Regions from separate parts of the Streptomyces sp. DS1-CR2 genome, predicted to be linked through region 2. Evidence: riboswitches for the same ligand, from Rfam matches in the RefSeq annotation. Region 2 holds a riboswitch; each other region holds the start of a gene.
The links. Region 2 has a riboswitch for cyclic di-AMP ahead of ACY0PA_RS03705 (transglycosylase SLT domain-containing protein). Riboswitches for the same ligand answer to the same signal wherever they lie in the genome.

Region 1: another riboswitch for cyclic di-AMP. It lies ahead of ACY0PA_RS20905 (M23 family metallopeptidase); the one in region 2 lies ahead of ACY0PA_RS03705 (transglycosylase SLT domain-containing protein).
Region 3: another riboswitch for cyclic di-AMP. It lies ahead of ACY0PA_RS25715 (C40 family peptidase); the one in region 2 lies ahead of ACY0PA_RS03705 (transglycosylase SLT domain-containing protein).

What each region holds. Positions count from the first base shown of each region.
Region 1 is NZ_CM147085.1:4,349,816-4,357,250, reverse strand. It holds partial or broken gene ACY0PA_RS20940 (hypothetical protein) at 1-219, shown strand, start outside; gene ACY0PA_RS20935 (TetR family transcriptional regulator C-terminal domain-containing protein) at 269-502, opposite strand; gene ACY0PA_RS20930 (peroxiredoxin-like family protein) at 433-1,089, shown strand; gene ACY0PA_RS20925 (GlxA family transcriptional regulator) at 1,032-2,063, opposite strand; gene ACY0PA_RS20920 (alpha/beta fold hydrolase) at 2,134-2,961, shown strand; tRNA gene ACY0PA_RS20915 (tRNA-Met) at 3,187-3,260, opposite strand; gene ACY0PA_RS20910 (PP2C family protein-serine/threonine phosphatase) at 3,460-4,566, shown strand; cyclic di-AMP (ydaO/yuaA leader) riboswitch at 4,826-4,971, shown strand; gene ACY0PA_RS20905 (M23 family metallopeptidase) at 4,983-6,038, shown strand; gene ACY0PA_RS20900 (aldo/keto reductase) at 6,150-7,094, shown strand; gene ACY0PA_RS20895 (PrsW family intramembrane metalloprotease) at 7,102-7,435, opposite strand, start outside.
Region 2 is NZ_CM147085.1:743,771-751,205, reverse strand. It holds gene yicI (alpha-xylosidase) at 1-227, shown strand, start outside; gene ACY0PA_RS03720 (hypothetical protein) at 246-584, opposite strand; gene ACY0PA_RS03715 (hypothetical protein) at 581-844, opposite strand; partial or broken gene ACY0PA_RS03710 (glycoside hydrolase family 43 protein) at 908-2,385, opposite strand; gene ACY0PA_RS03705 (transglycosylase SLT domain-containing protein) at 2,653-3,393, opposite strand; cyclic di-AMP (ydaO/yuaA leader) riboswitch at 3,396-3,552, opposite strand; gene ACY0PA_RS03700 (flavodoxin family protein) at 4,986-5,723, opposite strand; gene ACY0PA_RS03695 (nuclear transport factor 2 family protein) at 6,133-6,378, opposite strand; gene ACY0PA_RS03690 (hypothetical protein) at 6,803-7,435, shown strand, end outside.
Region 3 is NZ_CM147085.1:5,336,625-5,344,059, reverse strand. It holds gene pcrA (DNA helicase PcrA) at 1-2,377, opposite strand, end outside; cyclic di-AMP (ydaO/yuaA leader) riboswitch at 2,645-2,794, shown strand; gene ACY0PA_RS25715 (C40 family peptidase) at 2,803-3,966, shown strand; gene ACY0PA_RS25710 (tellurite resistance/C4-dicarboxylate transporter family protein) at 3,994-4,941, shown strand; gene ACY0PA_RS25705 (hypothetical protein) at 4,967-5,320, opposite strand; gene ACY0PA_RS25700 (C40 family peptidase) at 5,613-6,683, shown strand; gene ACY0PA_RS25695 (hypothetical protein) at 6,716-7,354, shown strand.

The DNA of each region.
Region 1 (7,435 bases), 3.6 Mb from region 2:
CTCGGCGACAGCCTCGCCGCCCAGGCCCGCGCCGACGACGCCGTCGCCGCTTGGTCACAAGCCCTGCTGCTCATGGCGGGCATGACCTCCGACCGCACCCGCAAGACGATCACGTCGCTGCGGTCCACTCTCGCGATCTACCAGCGTCGCAAGGTAATCGTCACGCTGGTCTACGTGTCGCTGGCCTGGCGGCGGAACGTCCACACCCTCGCCGCTTGACACCGAAAGACATGGGGTGTCTGACCTGCGCGGCCATAAAGAAGCGCTCTCAGTCCGGGGCCCGGAGCGAGTCGAGAGCCACATCGACGGTGCGGCTCAGGGAACGTGCGTCGCCGCCCGCCCGCGACCGCACGTTCACCCCGTACGCGAGCAGCGCGAGCAGCTCAGCCGCCGAGGCCGGATCGGCGGAAGCTGCCAACTGCCCGTCCTTTCTTGCCGTTTCGAGCGCGGAGCGCAGCGCGTCGCACAGCCCCTGGTGGTGCCGGTCGAGGACGGCCCGCACCTCCGGGTCGTCGCATGCAGCGGGCCGGTTCCGAACTCGCCTCGTCCGGCCAGGCCGACCGCGCGCTCGCCGCCGGCGCGCAGGCCCCGCGTTTCACGCTGCCCTGCGCGACCGGCGAGACCATCACCCTTGACCGGCTCCTCGCCCAAGGCCCGGTCGTGCTCACCTTCTACCGTGGCGCCTGGTGCCCGTACTGCAACATCGCGCTGCGCTCCCTCCAGCAGCAGCACACCGCCATCATCGATCGGGGCGCCCGACTCGTCGCCGTATCCCCGCAGATCCCCGACGAGTCACTGTCCCTGACCGAGAAGCACGCCCTGGACTTCACCGTCTTCAGCGACGTCGGATCCGAAACCGCCAAGGCGTACGGCCTCGCCTTCGACCTGCCGGACGACCTCGCCGCCGTCTACGACAAGCTCGGCTTCGACCTCCACCGCGTCAACGGCGGCCACCCGCGCACCCTCCCGCTCCCCGCGACATACGTCATCGACCAGACCGGCACCGTCCGCTGGGCGTTCGCTGACACCGACTACACCAAGCGCGCCGAACCGGCCGACATCATCGCCGCGCTTGACGCCCTGCGCTGAGGCGCCGTCCGTCGAGCAGCCACCCGAGTTTGGCTGAAGGTGCGCCGGTAAGCGCCGGGTGTGGTGCCCAGATGCGCCTGGAAGCGGCGGCGCAGGTTGACTGCCGAGGTGAGTCCGACACGGGTGGCGACGGCTTCGACCGGCAGGTCGGTCTGCTCCAGCAACACCCGTGCCGCGTCGAGGCGTTGGCGCAACAGCCACTGCCCCGGGCTGACGCCGAGTTGTTCGGTGAAGCGCCGGGCGAGGGTCCGGGTGGACAGCCCGGCTCGTTCGGCGAGCCGGTCCAGGGTCAGCGGAGAGTCGAGGTGGGACGTGGCCCACTCAAGCAGCGGCGCCAGTGACTCGTCCGCCCTCGCCGGGGCAGGCTGTGCGGCGTACTGGAGTTGGCTGCCCTCCCGGTGTGGAGGCAGGACCATGTTCCGGGCGATCTGCGCGGCGTAGGCGGCGCCGTGGTCGCAGCGCACCAGGTGAAGGCAGAGGTCGATGCCCGCGCCGGTTCCGGCGCTGGTGGCCACGTCGCCGTGGTCCACGTAGAGCACGTCAGGGTCCACCTCGATCTGGGGGAAGGTGGCGGCGAGCCGGTCCGCGTGGCGCCAGTGGGTGCTGGCGCGGCGGCCGTCGAGCAGTCCGGCCCGGGCGAGGACGAACGCCCCTGTACAGATGGCGACGATCCTGGCGCCACGTCGGTGGGCGGCCCGCAGCGCCGCGATGACGGTCGGCGGCACCGGCGCGCTGGGTGGCTGCCAGCCGGGGACGACCACGGTGTCTGCCTCCTCCAGGGCCGAAAGGCCCGCGTCGACGAGCATCGGGTAACCGATGGTGGTCCGCAGCGGTCCGGGGTTCTCGGCACAGATCCGGAAGCTGTAGCGGGCAGGAACATCCGGCAGGACGGTGCCGAAGACCTCGGCAGCGCAGCCGAGCTCGAAAGGCGACTGCGGCGGATTGAGCAGGGCCACCACCCGGTGAAGACTCATGGCAAGAATGTACCCCCAGGTGTCTTTTAGGACTCTCGGCAGGGAGATCTACTCCGGTCACAGTGGTCCCATGAGTGAAACCACCGAAACGACAGTGGTCAGGAGCGCAGTCCAGGTCGACGGCCAAACGGCCAGCTACCTGACCGCCGGGCGGCAGGACGGCCGGCCGGTGCTGCTGCTGCACGGAACGTACTGGAGCCGGGTCTGGCTCCCCGTGCTGGACCACCTCGCCGACGCCGGGCTACGGCCGATCGCGGTCGATCTCCTCGGACTGGGGCGCTCAGGAGGCGAGCTCACCCCGGAAACGGCCACGGTCCCGGCCCTCGCGGACTGGGTGACGCGGTTCGCGTCCGCGCTGCAGCTCTCCGGACCGATCGCGGTGGGGGCCCATGACATCGGCGGCGCCATCGCCCAGCACATCCTCGCCCACGACCGCTTCGAGGTGTCCCGCCTTGCCTTGGTCAACTCGGTCCTCTACGACTCCTGGCCGGCACCCCATGTGGCCAGCTTCCGGGGCGCGGACACGGCCGAAGGCGTGCTCGACAACCGCCGGCAGGCGGTGGCAAGAGTGCTGGCCGGTGTCGCCACCGAACCGTTGATCGCGGACTACGTGGACCCGTGGACCGATGCGCGGGTTCGCCGCTCCTGGATGGCCCTGGCAGGTGCGGCCGACAACCGCTACACCCTTGAACTCGTCCCCGCGCTGCGGCGGTCCACCACACCCAAGTTGCTCATCTGGGGCGAGGACGACCTCCACGAGACGGTGGAGTTCGCCGAGCGGTTCGCCTCGGAGATCCCGAACACCACGCTCATCCGTATCCCCCATGCGGATCACATCCCCACGGAGAACGCGCCCGGCCGGATCGGCCACGCGCTCGGCGACTTCTTCACAGCGTAGAGACATTACGGCCCGCCCGGCTTCGAGGCCGATGGGCCAGAACTGCCACCGTCGAACTGGCGTCAATCGCCCGGCCCTCTCCGACCGCGGAGCATGCCGGTTCGAGCCGACGCAAGAACGCTGGGAGCCATTGGGGAGCCGACTTGCTCCCGAAGCCCCTTCCACTCCACGCGACCGGATACACCGAAGGCCCGGAACCAATGGTTACGGGCCTTCGGTCTTCAGTAGCGGGGACAGGATTTGAACCTGCGACCTCTGGGTTATGAGCCCAGCGAGCTACCGAGCTGCTCCACCCCGCGTCGGTAAACACGACTCTACGCCATTGCGGCGACAGAACGCGAATCGGTTGCCCGGCGTTCCGCGATCCGCCGCCTCGGGCCCCTTTCACCCGGTCGGTCCCGCCAGGTCGCCCGCCGCCTTTTCCGGGGGAACCCTGGGGTGGGGCCCGACGGCGTGCGCAGGCGCGGGACCGACGCGGACGGTGGCGGGAGACGAGCGGTGGGGCAGCGAGGAGGACACAGGTCAGAGGCGGAGCCGGGCCTGTCCCGCGCGCGGTTCTTCGTGCGGCTGCTGGTCGTGCTGCTCATCGTGGTCGGGGCGATCTATGACTACGTCACGCCGTCGACGTTCACCGGCGTGCCCCTCTTCACCGCCGCCCCGCTGGTCGCCGCCCCGTTCTTCTCGCCCCGCGGCACCTTGCTGACCGGCCTCGCGACCGTCGCCGTCGTACTCGGGGTGCATCTCAGATACACCCGCAGTTACGACACCGACGCCGTCACCGAACTCGTCACGGTCGCCACCGTCGCCGTCCTCGCCTGTGTCATGAACCGCGTCGTGCGGCGGGGCAGTGAGCAGCTCACCTCCGTGCGCCAGATCGCCGAGGCGGCCCAGCGCGCCGTCCTGCCCGAGCCCGCGGAGCGCATCGGCGGCCTGGAGATCGCGGCCCGCTACGAGGCGGCCCAGGCGGGGGCCTTCATCGGGGGCGACCTGTACGCGGTGCAGGACACCCCGCACGGGGTGCGGCTCGTCGTGGGAGACGTACGCGGGAAGGGCATGGGCGCGGTGTCCGCCGTGGCCGTCGTCATCGGCGCCTTCCGGGAGGCGGCCGAACAGGAGGCGACCCTGGAGGCGGTCGCGCAGCGCCTGGAGCGGGCGCTCGCGCGGGAGGGGCTGCGGCGCAACGGCCTCGACGAGTTCGAGGGTTTCACCACGGCCGTGCTCGCCGAGATCCCGCACGGCAACGGCCTCGTACGGGTCATCAACCGCGGCCATCCGGAACCCCTGATCCTGGGCGGCGACGGGGCGCTCAAGGTCCTGTCGCCGCCGGAGCCCGCGCTGCCGCTCGGGATGGGTGGCCTCGGCAGCTGGCCCGACCGGGCGTCCGAGACGGAGTTCCCGTCCGGGGCGACGCTGCTGCTCTACACCGACGGCCTCTCGGAGGCGCGCGACGCGGAGGGCACCTTCTACGACCCGGCGGCCCGGCTCGCGGGGCGGATGTTCTCGGGGCCCGATCCGCTGCTTGCCGCGCTCACCGCCGAGGTCCGCCGGCATACCGGGGGCGGCACGACGGACGACATGGCGCTGCTCGCGGTGAGGCGGCCGTGAAGCAGCAGTGAAGCAGCCGTGAGCGCCGTCTTCACCTTCCGTAGTCGAATGACGTCGCTGCGCATAACATTTGACAAACCGTCAGATGGGCGGCCCGCTCCGACGGCCGGTCAACTCGCCCGATTCCGCCCGCTCGTGCCCCGATAAGTCCAGGCCAAAGGCGTTAACGATCAGTCGGAACGGCTTGGAATCGGGCCCCGGTGTCTATTAACGTTCGATAACGCAGCGCGGTCGTCCCAGCCGTCACAAGAGATGGCTCCGTGCGCACGCGCCTAATCCCGCAAGGGAGCCGGGGAACCACCAACTTGGGGTGAATCGGACGTCTTTCCTCGCGGAAGGCGTCGGTAGGAGACCTTCCTGCTCCGAACCCGTCAGCTAACCCGGTAGGCGAGAAGGAAGGAAAGGAGCGCGCCCCAGTGGCGTCCAACCGGCCTGCCCCAGAGTTCTCCTACGCGCCGATCGACGAAGAGTTCGGCGAAGCGGACGAGCAGACCTGGGACGAGTGGAATCCCACCGAGGAGTCCGTCCGCCCCGTACGCGGCAGGCACCGCGTAGCCAAGCAGCGCGGCGGTCTCGCGCGCAGCTCCACAGTTCTCGGGGTCGGCGTGATCGCGGCCGTCGGCGCGGGCGGCATCGCCACCGCGCAGGGCGGCAAGCCCCCCGTACACATCTCGATGCCCGACCTCTCCGCCGTCAAGGACTCGCTGCCCGACGCCAAGTCGCTGCCCGGCGTGGGCGCGCTGATATCCGATGCCTCCGCAGATGACGACTCGTCCGGCGGCGACGCGACCCCGCTGACCGGCGCCGGCATCACGACCGCGGACGCCGAGCAGGGCGCGACCGCGGGTGAGGCCCTGCGCGCCCGCATCATGCAGCAGGCCGAGCAGCAGCAGAACCAGGCCGCCGACGCCGAGGCCGCGGCCGCCGAGGAGGCCGCCGCGAAGAAGGCCGCCGAGGACGCGGCCAAGGAGCAGGACGCCGCCCAGGCCAAGGCCGCCGCCGACAAGAAGGCGGCGGAGGAGGCCGCGAAGAAGAAGGCCGAGGCCGAGCGCCTCGCCGAGCTCGCCAAGAGCTTCACGCTGCCGGTCGCCTCCTACACGATCACCGGCACCTTCGGTCAGCCCGGCTCGATGTGGTCCTCCGGCTACCACACGGGTCTCGACTTCGCCGCTCCCACGGGTACGCCGCTGAAGGCGATCCACTCCGGCACCGTCAAGGAGGCCGGCTGGGCGGGCGCGTACGGCTACCGCACCGTCCTCGAGCTGCCGGACGGCACCGAGCTCTGGTACTGCCACCAGTCGTCCCTCAACGTCAGCGCCGGCCAGAAGGTGACCAGCGGCGACGTCATCGGCCGCGTCGGCGCCACCGGCAACGTGACCGGGCCGCACCTCCACCTGGAGGTCCACCCCGGCGGCCAGGCGACCGGGGTCGACCCCGCGCCGTGGCTGCGCACCAACGGTCTGACCATCTAAAGGCTCGTCACTCTCCGAACCCCGGCGGTCCTGACGGCAACCCCCCGACGTCAGGGCTGCCGGTCGGCCATGCCCGGAATATCTTGCTTCGTATCGGTGTTAAAACAAGCCATGACTTCTCTTCGCAAGCTTGGCTCGTCAGACCTCGAGGTGTTCCCGCTCTCCCTCGGCGGCAACGTGTTCGGCTGGACCGCCGACGAGGCGCAGTCCTTCGCCGTGCTCGACGCGTACGTCGCCGCCGGCGGCAACTTCGTCGACACGGCCGACGCGTACTCGTCGTGGGTTCCGGGCAACAAGGGCGGCGAGTCCGAGACCGTCATCGGCAAGTGGCTTGCCGCGCGCGGCAACCGCTCCGATGTCGTCATCGCCACCAAGGTCGGCTCCCACCCCGACTTCAAGGGCCTGTCCGCGAACACCATCAAGTCCGCCGCAGACGAGTCCCTGCGCCGCCTCGGCACGGACTACATCGACCTCTACTACACGCACTTCGACGACCCGTCCGTGCCGGTCGAGGAGATCATCACCGCCCTCGACGAGCTGGTGAAGTCCGGGAAGGTGCGCGCCATCGCCGCGTCGAACCTGACCCCGGAGCGCCTCCAGGAGTCGCTGGACTTCTCCGACCGCGAGGGCCTCGCCCGCTACGCGGCGCTCCAGCCGCACTACAACCTCGTCTCGCGCGACACCTACGAGGGCGGGCTCCAGGAGGTGGCCTCCCGCGGCGGCCTCGCCGCCGTCCCGTACTACGCCCTGGCGTCCGGGTTCCTGACGGGCAAGTACCGGCCGGGCACCGAGGTCGACAGCCCGCGGGCCGCGGGCGCGGGTCAGCACCTGCAGACCGAGCGCGGTGTGCGCGTCCTCAAGGCCCTCGACGAGGTGGCGCAGGCGCACGGCGCCCAGGTCGCGACGGTCGCCCTCGCCTGGCTCGCGTCCCGCCCGACGGTGGCCGCACCGATCGCGTCCGCCCGCACCGTGGAGCAGCTGCCGGCGCTGGTGGCCATGGCCGACCTGGAGCTGACGGACGCGGAGCTCTCGAAGCTCACGGAGGCGTCCGCCTGAGGCGTTCTCAGTAGCGGTACGGGTTGTACGCGTTGTGGGCGCTGTGCGCGGGGAACTGGGCGCCGGGCCCCGCGTGCACCGGCCCCGCGTGCACCGGCCCCGCGTACATCGGCGGCACCCACACGGGCGGCGCGGTGGCGCGGGACGCGTAGGCGAGGGCGGGGCGGGCCGCGTGGCGCCGCGCCCACAGCTCGTCGAGCAGCTCCCGCTCCCGTACGACATAGTCCGCCCCGGCCCGGCCGCGCCGCCCGCGGTGGCGCAGGAGCGCGAGTGAGGTCGCGTACTGCTGGTACTGGGCGACGGCCCTGGCCGTCTCCTTGCCGCCGTGGTGCTGCGCGAAC
Region 2 (7,435 bases):
CCGGCGCGGTCGTGCCGCTCGGCGCGGACGACCGGCGCCCCGACGGCGACTGGACCGACGGCGTCACCCTGCTCGTCGCGCCGGGCGTGCTGGATGTGACCGTGACGGTGCCGGACCACGACGGGAGCCCCGCCGCCGCGTACCGGGTGCGCCGGGACGCGGACGACGGGGCGGTCACGGTGGAGGCGACTGGAACGGAACTCCCGTACGAAGTAAGGGAGTTGTAGCCTCCCCGGCGTGCATGGTCAGGAGACGGCGGTGCTCGTCACCGCGTCTCCTGACCGCGTCACCTGGTACGTGACGGTGGCGCCGCTCCAGAAATGGAAGGTGAGAGCCACCGGCACACCGTCCTTGAGGGAGTTCAGGAATTCGGCGGTGAGCCTGAGCGTTCCGCCGTCGTAGTCCGGGGCGAACGCCGTGCCGAACTGCTCGTACGAAGTCCAGTCGGCCGGACCCGCGTTGGTGCCGTCGGCGTATGTGGCCTCCATGGTCGCCAGGGAGTCGCCCCGGAACCGGGCGGGGGCCGCGAAGGAGCTGGTCGTCCCCGTCGCGCCCGCGAGGACCGGCGGGTCGTACGTCGTCACGTCGATCCGCCACGGCACCCCGGATGAGTGACCGGCGGGTTGCCCCAGGACGTCTCATCGGGGATGGCGTCGAGGGTGTTGCCCAGGTTCCAACTGGGCTGCATGGCGGCGACGGTGTCCATGGCGGAGGCGGTTGCGGCAGGAGCGGGGCGGGCGGCCGCCACGGCCCCGGTCTGGGCGGTGCCGACGGTGGCGAGTAAGGCCAGGAAGAGGCCCGCCATCCATCCGACGCGGCGTCGGCGGCTCCGTGCTTGTCTCATACAGGTCCCTTTCCGTGGCTGAGTTCGGTGGTTGAGTGCTGTGGTCTCGGTCAGCGGTCGGGTTCAGATGGTGAGCGGCTCGTAGCGGAACCAGTCGAAGTGGGCGGTACCGGTCGCGGCGTACAGGCCGATGACGCGGCCGGTGAACCCGCCGGCCACCTCGGTCGACAGGTAGCGGCCGTCGAGGGCCGCGAGGGCGGTGAACGTGCCGTCCGGCTCCTCGACGCCGAACGCGAGCGTGTCCGGGCCGGTGCGCGCGTCGCGCGGGCTGTCCGTGGGGGTCACGTCGACGCCGAGCACGAGCGGCCCTTCGGCCGTCGCCCGGGACGTGGAGGCCACCACGGTGCGCAGCGGTCCGACACGGGCGATCACCCGTACTTCTGCGGCGTCGGCCTCGATCTCGTAGTGGTGCCGCTCGTCGAGCCGGACCGCGAGCCGCCGGTGCCGTCCGCCGGGTCGAGGTGGGCGCGGACGCGGCAGGAGAGGTGCTGCTGCCGGTGGCCGACGAAGGTGACGTCGGCGGCGTCGGGGCCGCCCCCGAGGGCGTGCAGTGTCAGGCGGCCCGGCCGTTCCTTCGTGGTGCAGTGCCGCGGGGAGCGGTGGCGGAGTGAGATCCATGAGGGCTGCAGTTCGGCGTCGTCGAAGTCGTCCGTGAAGGGTTCGGCGGAGGCGGGCGCGGGCCCGGCCGTCGCGGGCGGGCCGACGACCGGCCAGCCGTTTTCCCAGGTCACCGGCGCGAGGAAGGTCTCGCGGCCGAGCACGTGCCAGCCGGGGGTGCCGCCGCGCGGCCGCACCCCGAGGAACACCATCCACCACGTGCCGTCGGCTGCCTGCACCAGATCGGCGTGCCCGGTGTTCTGGACGGGTTCGTCGGTGCTGCGGTGGGTCAGGACCGGATTGGCCGGACAAGGTTCGAAGGGGCCGGTGGGCGCGGGGCCGCGGGCCACGGAGACGGCATGCCCGCGCTCGGTGCCGCCCTCGGCGATCAGCAGGTACCAGTAGTCACCTACGTGGTACAGGTGCGGCGCCTCCGGGGCCTTGGCGCCCGGTGTGCCGGACCACAGCGGGCGCGGCTCGCCGAACGTCTCGCCGGTGTACGGGTCGATACGGACCTGGGAGATCCCGGCGACCGTGACCCAGCACGCGCCGTCCTCGTCCCAGGCGAGATCCGGATCGATGCCCGGTACGCCGGGCAGCGGGACCGGGTCCGACCAGCGGCCCGCCGGGTCGGTCGCGGAGACGAGCAGATTGCCGCCGCCCAGGCTCACATTGGTGACGACCAGCCAGAAGCGGCCGTCGTGGTGGCGCAGTGTCGGCGCGTAGATCCCGGCGGAGGAGGGTGTGTCCCAGGGCAGCCGCAACTGGCCGGGCCGGTCGAGGACGTTGCCGATCTGCCGCCAGTGCACCAGGTCGCGACTGTGGAAGAGCGGCACCCCGGGGACGTACTCGAAGCTCGAGCACGCGAGGTAGTAGTCGTCGCCGACGCGGCAGACGCTGGGGTCCGGGTGGAACCCGGGGATGACCGGGTGTGGGTCTGCCATGCTGTCTCTCTCCGTGATGTCGAAGCGCTTCGATTCGCGGGGAGGATATGCACCGGGGTGATGGCGCGCAAGGGGTTGGACAGGACGCAAAATGGCCCTGAAGTCCCTTCATGCTTACGGGACTTCAGGGCCATGGCATCATCGATGCGCTTCAACTGGCAGTCGTCGGGCTTCCGTTCGGGCCCAGGAGGTCCTCCTTGTAAGGCACGCAAGCGCGCAAGCGTGGTCTGCCTGCGACGACTGCGAGCCTCATGGTGGAACCGGCTGTCAGTACGCGCCGTTCACGTTGTCGATCGAGCCGTACTTGTCGGCCGCGTAGTTGCAGGCGGCGGTGATGTTGGCGACCGGGTCGTAGCTGTTCATCGACGTGCCGGGCACGTGGTACGCGGTGAACGTGGGGTCGATGACCTGCAGGAGCCCCTTGGACGGGGTTCCTGCGACAGCGTTGGAGTCCCAGTTGTTGATGGCCAGCGGGTTGCCGGAGGACTCGCGCATGATGTTGCGGTGGATGCCCTCGTAGGAGCCGGGAATGTTGTGCTTGGCCATGATGTCGAGCGACTCCTTGATCCAGCCGTCGAGGTCGTTCGTGTAGGACTTCTTCGCCGGGGCGGCGGCGAGCGTGGTCCGGTTCTCGGAGCGGTCGGCCCGCTCGGCGGACGCCCTGGTGGCTGCGGGCTTGGCCGGGCTCTTCTTGCCGAGCGTGAGCTTGACACCGGGGTGGATCAGCCCCGGGTTGTCACCGAGGGCGGCTCGGTTGTCCTGGTACAGCTTCTTCCAGCCGCCGCTCAGAGAGTGCTCTCGGGCGATCTTGACGAGGGAGTCGCCCGCGGCGACGACGTACGTCGTGGGGGCCGCGGCGCTCTTTGCGGCCGGGGCGGCCTGCGCTGCGCCGGCGCTGGTCGCGCCGAGCACCGGGAGAGCGAGCACAGCTGCGCCCGTGCCTGCGGCGGCGATTCCCCGGGTGAACGAGATGGACTTGGGGCGGCGGTGCTTTCCCTTTGAGGGCATGTCGTGTTCCTCTCCGTCGCCTGCGAGGTGAGCTGTCGGGTTCGGACGGGAGATGTCCGGTCGCACTGCGAATGCGACTTCACCCCGAGCCGTTCCGGAAACCAGATCGGCGGCTTACCTGGGTCCCCCGCTCCTGCCGTGCGTAACCGAGTGGATGGGAGGGAATCCGGATAGCGGCAGGATTCGGCGTTCCATCCGGATTGACGGCGACATTAGGCGAGAAGGAGCCGACAGAACAAGACCAGAATTCCGAGAACGGAATGTGAGATCCCTGCCTCGGGCGACCAGAACCCGCCGCTCTCTTTGATCGAAAAGCCCAACCCGCTTTGCGTAGAAGGGAAGTGGGTTCAGCAGAGCTCGGGGCCCGCGTCCGGCCGTGTGACACGGTTCACTGAATGCCGATGCGGGTTGGAATGACGGTCGACGGTGTATCAGAGTGCGATATTTCGCATCAATACCTCGTGATAGAGGCAGAGCTTCGCTTACACCGCTAATAATGCGAAAGGGCAACTTCTCACGCAAAGACGGACATAGCGTCGTGTCGCTTTTGGTACTGTATGCGGCATATCGCCATTAATGCTGGCGCGGTCGCGCGGACCGACGGACGTCCCCGCTGCACGGTTCATGAGCGGGTGCCGATCGGGATGGCGCCTGAGTGTGGCCTTGTGCGGTTTGGCTCAGGGATCGACTGAGGTGAGGTCGACGGGCTCCATCATCGGAGTGCCCTTCCCGCCGGCCCGCCGGCCCGCTGGCCTGCTGGCCTCCCGGGATACCCGGGGGCGGGACAGGTGAGGGCTCCGATGCTGCCCCCGGAGATCTTGCCGGCTCAGGATGCGCGTGAGCTCAGAAGACGGTCTGCATGTGATGGGGATTCAGTTGCCGATCGTCACTGGTATGCCAGTGAAGGTCCCCGGCCTGGACCGGGAGGAGGCTGCTGAAATCCTCTGCCGACTCCGGTTTTCCGGGCAGGTATCTCTCTGCGTGGGAGGCCTGGTTAATCCCGGGCCTCAGTGGTCGACTGGACGAGGGACGGGAACTCCGCACGCACCTGCGTCAGGGCGGACACGAACCGAAGGTCCGCCGCGAAGAAGCGCAGGAATAGGGGCAGTTACTCGGCCGCATGGAACATGACGGCAATGCCGGAGTTGCGGCGCCGGTGCAGACAGAGCGGGAACTCGGCTGGGCGCGCGACTAAAGGCTGTTCCGACATGATCCGCGAGTTCGTGAGGTCCGGTCGTCTGTCGCTGGGCGGGTGCTCTATTCGGCAAGGCCGAGGTCGTGCAGTGAGCAGGGCGCGGTGTACGCCTTTTCCTTTGATTCGCCAGTCACGCGAGCGGGATATTTCAGCCCTACATCCGAGCGAAGGCGTGCTGGACGCGAGCGCGAACGCGCTTATGGGAGCGGCTCGTTCCTGCTTCCCGGCAGGAAACGCCGCGTTGTGGTGAGCCGTGGGACGGGCCGCTTCCTCGGCTCTGGTTGTGCGGTGGGCTGACGGGACGCGGGCGGCTGGTGCCGGGGTGTGCGGGCGTTCGCGGCGTGCGCGGCATCTGACCGTCGCCAGGGCGGGATGGTCCGTTTCCCTGCGGGTGCCGCTACCGGTGTTCCGGGTTTTCGTAGTCGTGGCGGCAGCCGGCGTCCCAGGCGGTGCGCTGGTTGCCGTAGGCGGGGATGCCACCGAGATCTTTCAATGCCCGGGCCAGGTGCAGCAGGTTCCAGGTCATGAAGGTGGTGTTGCGGTTGGTGAAGTCGTTTTCGGGGCCGCCGGAACCCGGGTCGAGGTAGGAGGGGCCGGGGCCGGCCTCACCGATCCATCCGGCGTCGGCCTGGGGAGGGATGGTGTAACCCAGGTGTTGCAGGCTGTAGAGGACATTCATCGCGCAGTGTTTGACACCGTCCTCATTGCCGGTGATCAGGCAGCCGCCGACGCGGCCGTAATAGGCGTACTGTCCTGCGTCGTTGAGAAGACTGGAACAGGCGTAGAGGCGTTCGATCACCCGCTTCGTCACGGAGCTGTTGTCGCCCAGCCAGATCGGGCCGGCCAGCACGAGGATGTCGGCGGCCATGACCTGACGGTAGAGGTCCGGCCAGGTGTCGGTCTCCCAGCTGTGCTCCGTCATGTCGGGCCACACGCCCGTGGCGATGTCGTGGTCGACGGCCCGGACGACGTCGACGTGAACTCCCTGGGCTTCCATGATGGCGGTGCTGCGGTCGATCAGGCCCTGGGTGTTGCTCGTCTCCGGCGAGCGTTTGAGAGTGCAGTTGAAGACCAGCGCCCGCAGGTCGTCGTACCGGGCCGGAGGTGCGTCGGTGGCGGGTGACGAAGCGGTCATACGGTCCTCCCAGAGCTCTGTCGCCACCTGGTGCGCGGTGACTTGTCCACTTTGCCCAGCGTGGGGCCCGGCTGACGGCAGCCGCCACAGCGGAGCCTCCGAATGGCCCTGGTGGTCTGCACATGCGGTCGGAGTACATGTCCCCTCCGGCTCGTCGCCGAGCGGAAAGCTGGGGGTGGGGAGGTGCGGCGAATGGACGTCGAGCTCGGGCTCAAGCAGCTCGTGCGCGCGGGCCCGACGGCGCTGCGTCTCGGGCCACTCCTTCAGGACCTCTCGGCGCCGTCGTCGCCCCGCTCGGTGAGGACGATCCTGGTCTCCGGCATGCCGCTTAGACATGCTCCTCGGCTGGAGCCTGAGGATTCTGGTGGAGCCTGAGGATTCTGGCCGTCCCGTGCTGGTCGAGGTGCAGCTACGTGGTACGGCTTCCGGTACGCCGCAGGCCCTCCGCCCAGTAGGCGCGGAGCGCGTCCTTGCCGCGAATGACCCCGTCATTGCCGAGCAGTTGAGCGGCCACCGGCGACCGGAACGTCACGTCGTCAGCGAAGTGCGACAGCAGAGCATCCAAGTCGTGATCGACATGCGGGGCCCAACTGCCCGGCGGTGGACCGCCTGCGGCAATGATTGATTCTGCTTGGAGTCGCACGTTTACGAGCATGTATTGACACTCCTCGGTTGGGGCGCCATAGTCTTCCGCAGGCAATTGGGCTGCAGAGTTTTGACGAACGAAGAACGTGCCTACTGGTGCGGCACTGCGCCGCAATGCCCCTTCGGGGGCAAGTAACAGCACCCTGCGCGGGGATCGATTTTGTCAGGTGCATGCCGATGCCTGGTCGGTGGTGGCCTTCCCCTCGCTCCACGTCGATGGGAGAGAAGTCGGCACTGGGGCACCAGTGCCCGGAATACGCGTAGAACCGGGAAAAGGGGTGAGCGTCGGCCCAGGAGCTGGGGCGACAGAGCCACCTCAGTCGTGCCGCGGACACCGCGGAGCAGTCGTTACCGCCTGCAGCACTCATGCGAGAGGGCGGTGCCCAGACGTTCACCGGCCTGCTCACCTTCAACACCCCCTTGAGGAGCATCAGATGAAACGAGCGTTGACACGCATTGCGGTAGCAGCCCTCGCCGCACTCGTCCCGTTCATCGCGGCACCTGGCGCACAGGCGCAGACCTTCGGCGGGAACGAACTACTGTCGTGGACGGTAAGCGGGGCTCCCAGTGGGGGACTGACATCCCTCAACTTCCCGATCACCGTGAACACCGGCACCGCCCATGTATCCGGGACCTACTTCGCGATGCAGTACGGGTTCACCGGACAGAGCGACATCGGGTACGCAGGACTGCAGCCGCGGCCGGATGCGAACGGGCACCAGCGCCTGCGTGGGGTGTTCTCCTCCTTCATCAGCGGCACGACAAGCACCCACGCCAACTGCTCGGACGGGGCTGACGGCGGCGCCGGCGTCAGCTGCGGAGTGGACTTCGACGCCGTGTACGGCCACACCTTCCGCGTCGAGATCGCCCGGGTCGGCACGGACACCTGGTCCGGCACCGTCGTCGACACCAACAACGGACAGCGGATCCCCGTCGGCACCTACAAGCTGCCCGCCGGCTCCGGCAACCTGAAGGCTACCCAGGCGGGTTTTATCGAGTACTACAACGTGCCCAGCTGTGACCAGCAGCCGCGGTACGACGTCACGTTCGGCGGACCGACCTCCGGA
Region 3 (7,435 bases), 4.6 Mb from region 2:
TGACCCGGTCTCCCACGGAGAGCGCGACGACCGGCTTCTCCGTCGCCCGGCGCGTGGCGAACGCCGGTGTCGAGCGTGAGCGCGACGACGAGAGGGACGCGGCGATCCCGCTCGTCGGACCCGCCGACTTGGCGGGCGCCATGGCGCCGGTCCGCTTCCACTCCAGATGCGTGTCCGGGATCTCCTCCAGGAAGCGCGACGGCGGGTTGTACGAGGGCTGGCCCCAGGCGCTGCGCAGGGTGGAGCGCGTCAGATACAGGCGCTCACGCGCGCGCGTGATGCCGACGTAGGCGAGGCGGCGCTCCTCCTCCAGCTCCTTGACCTGGCCGAGGGAGCGCATGTGCGGGAAGACGCCGTCCTCCATGCCGGTCAGGAAGACGACCGGGAACTCGAGGCCCTTGGCCGTGTGCAGGGTCATCAGCGTGATGACGCCGGAGCCGTCGTCCTCCTCGTCCGGGATCTGGTCGGAGTCGGCGACGAGCGCGACCCGCTCCAGGAACTCGGAGAGCGTACCGACGCTCGCCTCGCCCGCACCCTCGGCCGCGCCTTCCGCCGTCGCGCTCTCCTGCTCGAACTCCAGGGCCACGGCCGCGAGTTCCTGAAGGTTCTCGATGCGCGTCTCGTCCTGCGGGTCCGTCGACGACTGCAACTCGGCCAGGTAGCCGGTCCGTTCGAGCACGGCCTCCAGGACCGTGGCCGGGCCCGCGCCCGACTCGACGATCGTGCGGAGGTCCTCCATCAGCGTGTTGAACCGCTTCACCGCGTTCGTCGAGCGGGCCGCCATGCCGTACGCCTCGTCGACGCGGCGCAGCGCCTGTGGGAAGGAGATCTTCTCGCGCTGGGAAAGCGCGTCGATCATCGCTTCGGCACGGTCGCCGATGCCGCGCTTGGGCACATTGAGAATGCGGCGCAGGGGGACGGAGTCCTCGGGGTTGGCGAGCACCCGCAGATAGGCCAGGACGTCCCTGACCTCCTTGCGCTCGTAGAAGCGGACTCCGCCGACGACCTTGTAGGGCAGGCCGACGCGGATGAAGATCTCTTCGAAGACACGGGACTGCGCGTTCGTCCGGTAGAAGATGGCGACGTCGCCGGCCTTCGCGTCGCGCGCGTCCGTGAGCCGGTCGATCTCGTCGGCGACGAACTGCGCCTCGTCGTGCTCGGTGTCCGCGACGTAGCCGGTGATCTGCGCGCCCGCGCCCGCATTCGTCCACAGGTTCTTGGGGCGGCGGGATTCGTTGCGCTCGATGACCGCGTTGGCCGCGGAGAGGATGGTCTGCGTCGAGCGGTAGTTCTGCTCCAGCAGGATCGTTGTCGCGTCGGGGTAGTCCTCCTCGAACTGGAGGATGTTCCGGATGGTGGCTCCGCGGAACGCGTAGATCGACTGATCGGCGTCACCCACGACGCACAGCTCGGCCGGCGGGAGGTCGTCCGCGCGAGGCGGCTCGTCCTCCCCGCGGCCGCTGTCGGCCGACCCCACCAGCTCCCTGACCAGCGCGTACTGCGCGTGGTTCGTGTCCTGGTACTCGTCGACCAGGACGTGGCGGAAGCGGCGGCGGTAGTGCTCGGCGACGTCCGGGAAGGCGCGCAGGAGATGCACCGTCGTCATGATCAGGTCGTCGAAGTCCAGAGCGTTCGCCTCGCGGAGGCGGGACTGGTACATCGCGTAGGCCTGGGCGAGGGTCTTCTCGAAGCCGTCGGCGGCCTGAGCTGCGAAGTCCTCCTCGTCGATCAGCTCGTTCTTCAGGTTCGAGATCTTGGCGCTGAAGGACTTCGGCGGGAACTTCTTCGGGTCCAGGTCGAGGTCACGGCAGACCAGGGCCATGAGTCGCTTGGAGTCGGCGGCGTCGTAGATCGAGAACGACGACGTGAAGCCGAGCTTCTTCGACTCGCGGCGCAGGATGCGGACGCAGGCGCTGTGGAACGTCGACACCCACATCGCGTTCGCCCGCGGGCCGACGAGGGACTCGACGCGCTCCTTCATCTCGCCCGCGGCCTTGTTCGTGAACGTGATCGCGAGGATCTGGCCGGGGTGCACACCGCGCTCGCCGAGGAGGTACGCGATGCGGTGCGTGAGCACACGGGTCTTGCCGGACCCCGCGCCCGCCACGATGAGCAGCGGGGAGCCGCCGTGGACGACGGCCGCCTTCTGGTTCTCGTTCAGCCCGTCGAGGAGCGCCGCCGGGTCGAGCGCCGGGCGTGGGGCGCCGTCCCGGTAGTACTCGTCCCTGGCCGGGGGCACGTCGAACTTCCCGTCGAACAGGTCGTCCGGAACGTGCTCCGGAGCCGTGTCGTCCTCGGGCGGCGGCGGGGCATGCTCCTCACTGGCCTTCGAAGCCGTGAGGTCCGCCAGGAAGCTGTCGTCAAAGAGGCTGCTCATCGCTCTACGAGTCTAGGCCGCCCCACTGACACCCACGGCCGTCCCGGAAACTTCCCCCGACTTCGCGGCCCCAGCCACCTCTTGTAGCGCAGTAATTACCCCCAGTGAGGATTACCGGAGGTCGCGAACAAGATTGCCGAAGGTCACGAAAATGTATCGGGCATATCGAACATCAACCTTCACAGCAGCCACACGAGTTGGCTACCGTGCTCCGCGGGCCGCCCGTCCCCCCGCCGGCAACCGCGCCGCGAGCGGGTCGCCCCCGCTGAGTTCAGTACGCCGAGAGGCATGGAACCGGGGACCCACGACCTTTGGGGTGAATCGGCCGACGACCCGTCAGGGCACGGCCGTAGGGCAGCCTTCCGAATCTCCGCCCGAACCCGACAGCTAACCCGGTAGGCGGTCATGGGAAGGAGACGCGACCCTTGGCGTCGCACCGCAAGCCGCGCACCAGAACAGCCGGCCCCCGCACGGCCCCCGTCGTCGGCATCACCACGGCGGCCCTCACCTCCATCGCCCTGCTCTCGCAGACCGCGAACGCCGCCCCCTCCGCGCCGCCGAAGCCGAGCCTGGAAGAGGTCCAGAAGAAGGTCGACACCCTCTACCACCAGGCGGGCGTGGCCACGGAGAAGTACAACGCGGCCAAGGAGCGCACCACCAAGCAGCAGAAGCGCGTCGGCGACCTGCTCGACGACGTCGCGCAGCGCACCGAGAAGCTCAACAAGGCCCGCCAGGAGCTCGGCACCTTCGCCGCGGCCCAGTACCGCACGGGCGCCGTCTCCGACACCGCGACGCTGCTCCTCGCCGACGACGCGCAGGACTACTTCGACCAGGACCAGCTGATGAGCCGGCTCACGAGCCGCCAGAAGAAGGCCGTCGACGACTACCAGACCGAGCAGGCCGCCACCACGAAGAAGCGCACGGAGGCGGCCAAGAGCCTGGAGACGCTGACCACTTCGCAGGCCACGCTCAAGAGCACGAAGAGGGACGTCCAGCAGAAGCTCGGTGACGCCCGCGAACTCCTGTCGAAGCTGACCGCCGAGGAGAAGGCGCGGCTCGCGGCGATCGAGAAGAAGAAGCAGGAGGCCGCCAGGAAGAAGGCGGAGGAGCTGGCTCGTCAGCAGGCCGAGGCGGAGGCCAAGCGCAAGGCGGCCGAGGAGGCGCGCCAGCAGGAGAACCCGGGCACCGGCACCGGTTCGGGTACGGGTACGGGCTCCGGGGGCACCAGCGGCGGTTACGCCACCAAGGCCGCGAAGGTCATCGACTTCGCCGAGTCACAGATGGGCAAGCCGTACGTGTGGGGCGCCACGGGCCCGGACTCGTACGACTGCTCGGGCCTCACGCAGGCCGCGTGGAAGGCGGCCGGCATCACGCTGCCGCGCACGACCTGGGACCAGGTCAAGGTCGGCACGACCGTCACCACGGCCAACGCCCAGCCCGGTGACCTGGTTTTCTTCTACGACGACATCAGCCACGTCGGCATCTACATAGGCGACGGCAAGATGATCCACGCGCCGAAGCCGGGCGCGAACGTCCGCGTCGAGTCGATCTACTACATGCCGATCCACAGCGTGGTGCGCCCGGCCTGACCGCCTTCGTGGGGTTACGTTCGGGCGGTGCGCGGCCCGAACGCAACCCCACGTCCCGGACCCACGTGGTCCCAGCTCCCGCCGGCCGCCGGCGCCGCCGTCATGGCCACCGGCATCATCTCGGTCGGCCTGCGACTGACCGGTTACTCGGTGCTGAGCGGCATCATGCTGGTGCTCGCCGCCGCCCTCTGGCTCGTCCTCGCGGCGGACTTCGCGAAACGACTGGTGCGGGAGCGCGACCGCTGGGAATCCGAAGCGGACACCCCGGCCGCGCTCACCGCGGTCGCGGCGACGGCCGTCCTCGGCACCCGGATCTCCATGTTCGGCTGGCAGACCCTGGCCGAGGCGCTCCTCGCCTTGTCCGCGCTCGTCTGGCCGGTGCTCCTGATCAACGTCGCACGGCACTGGAAGCCGCGGATGCCGGGGGCCGTGTTCCTCGGCTGTGTCGCGACGCAGGGCCTCGTCGTCCTGGCGGCGACGCTCGCGCCCGCGGTCGGCGCGCACTGGCTCGCGTTCACCGGGATGGTGCTCTTCTGGGGCGGGATCATCCTGTACTGCTTCGCGCTGCTCCACTTCGACCTGCGCGAGGTGGCCTCCGGCGCCGGGGACCACTGGGTCGCGGGCGGCGCGCTCGCCATCTCCGCACTCGCCGCGTCGAAGCTCGTCGCGACGGGTCTGTGGAACAGGGACGACACAGACGTCCTGCGCACCATGAGCTTCCTGCTGCTCGCGCTCGATGTGACCTGGTACATCGTGCTGGCGCTGGCGGAGGTGCGGTGGTCCAGGCCACGTTACGACGTGCGGCGCTGGTCGACGGTCTTCCCGATGGGAATGACGGCGGCGGCGGCACTGTCCGTGAGCGCCGCCGCCGATGTGCCCTGGCTCAAGGGGCCGGGGCAAGTACTGGTGTGGATCGCGGTGGCCGCGTGGCTCGCCACCCTGTTCGGGACGTTCAGGTCCCGAACACCCGCCTGACTCAGATCTGGACGACCGTGACGGCTCAGGTCCAGAGGACCGCGATGAAGATGTTCGCGGTGGTCAGGAGGCCGACGAGGCCGAACAGCCCCTTGTCCACCTTCTCGTCGTCCCGCTTCACGTACACGAGGCCGAGGATCACGATCAGCAGCGCGAGCTTCACGCCGATCTTGATGTTGTTGACGGTGTTGTCGTCCGCCTGGTTCAGGCCCACCAGGACGACACCCGTGACCAGCATGGTCAGCGCGCCGTGCAGCATCGCCGGGACGAACCGGGCCGTTCCCTTGCCCATCGCCTTCATCTGGGTGAGGAACCCACCGAGGAGCGAGGCGATGCCGATGATGTGCAGGCCGACGAAGAGGTGGATGAGTACGTCCATGACCGGCGAGCCTAGCCGGGGCCTCACTGCCTCCTTGAACCGGCCCGCACCGGTCCCGCGCCGGTCACATACGGTCACACCCAGAACACAAGGACCAGTTGCGGACAATCCATCACCAACCCGTGACGGCCAGGTTTAGCGTCCTTCCTCAGGTGACCGGCTTCCCACCCCCGCCCCGCTCACGGGCGCAGTCGGGCACCTACCGCCGAGAAAGGTCCGGCGGCGGCCCGCTTCCCCTGTGCGGGCCGCCGCCGGACGCGTAAGCAGTACGTACCGGAAGGACGTGCCCCTCGTGTCGGCAGCGCACCGCAAGCCCCGACAGCGCTCGCTCACCGGCCCCACGGCCCGCACCGCGGCGACCCTCGCTCTCGCCTCCGCGGCGACCGCCACCGCCCTGGACGGCGCGGCGCACGCGGATCCCCGGCTCACCCCGAGCCAGGTGAAGGCGAAGGTCGACCAGCTCTACCAGCAGGCCGAGAAGGCCACCGAGAAGTACAACGGCGCCAAGGAGAAGGCGGACAAGGCCGAGAAGAAGCTCGGCTCCCTGCGGGACGAGGCGGCCCGCAGGACGGACCGGCTCAACACCCAGCGCGAGGCGCTCGGTTCGGCCGCCGCCGCGCAGTACCGCACCGGCGCCCTCGACCCGGCGGTCCAGCTCGTCCTGTCCTCCGACCCCGCCCGGTACCTCGACAACGCGGCGCTCGCCGACCGGCTCGGCACCCGGCAGGCCTCCGCGGTCGGGCGCGTGCAGCGCGAACTCCGGCAGATCGACCAGCTGCGCTCCGAGGCCGACGGCCGGCTCGCCGAGCTGCGCAAGCGGCAGGGCGAGCTGAAGAAGCAGAAGAAGACGGTCACCGGGAAGCTGGCCGAGGCGAAGCGTCTGCTCGGCCAGTTGCCTGCGGCCGAGCGCACCGGCGTCGGGGCAGGCGCCGGCGACAGCGGCGCGGCCGGCCGCGCCTCCCGCTCGGACTCCTCCCGCGAGGTGCCGTCCGGCGCCCTGCCCAAGGCCCCGGACTCCCGCACGGCGGCGGCCATCGCCTACGCCTACAGCGCCCTCGGCAGCCCCTATGTGTGGGGCGCCACGGGCCCGAACGCCTTCGACTGCTCCGGCCTCACCCAGGCCGCGTACCGCTCGGCGGGCATCTCCCTGCCGCGCACCACGTACTCCCAGATCAACGCGGGCCCTCGCATCCCACGCTCCCAACTGCAGCCGGGCGACCTGGTGTTCTTCTACTCGGGCATCAGCCACGTCGGTCTCTACATCGGCGACGGCAAGATGATCCACGCCCCGAACCCGAGCGCCCCGGTCCGCATCGCCCCGATCGACGAGATACCGTTCGCGGGGGCTACGCGGGTGGCGTGAGCCGGTGCGATGCTGCCGGTAATGTCAGGCTCATGCCTAGCCGTGCGCTGCCGCCGCCTGCGCCCCCTGCCCATCTCCGTACGTGGCCGGACCACCAGACGCTGCTCACCGACCGCGGCATGGCCCTCGACGAGCTGCGCAGGTCGCACCTCGGGGTGCACCGGCTCCTGCTGCTGTGGCTGTGCGGGGCGGGCGCGCTGCTCGGCTGGGCCCTGCTGTCCCTGGTGAACCAGCTGTTCGAGGACAAGGATCCCCTGGTCTTCGTCATGGGCCCCGTCTTCGCGATCCTCGGCCTGGCGGCCCTCGTCCCCGCGGTCATCGGCGTCGTCCTCGGCCTGCGCCGCGACCGGAAGATACGCGAACTCACAGACGCCTGGCTCGCGTTGGACACCCATCCGGCGACCGACGCCCGGCTGCGCTCCCCAGGCACCAGCCTCACCTGGTGCCTGTCGTCCCTCGTGGTGTGCGCGCTCGGCCTATGGGCATCCCTCAGCGCTGCCGCGTACGCCGAGCCGGGGCGGGACACCTACGTGGATGTCGCCTTCGGCATGGGCGCGGGCGTGATTCTCTGGCTCACGGGTCTCATCGGCGCGAAGAAGGCGCTGGGCCACTACCGCTGGGTGGTGCGGAGGCTGAGTCCGGCGCCGGCGCGGGGCGGCGCGCACCTCTGACAGCGAGCTCGCGCGGCGCTGTGGACTGTCCCGGGCGGGGCGCGTGCTGTGGCCCTCACCGCGACCGCGGTCGCGGTAGTA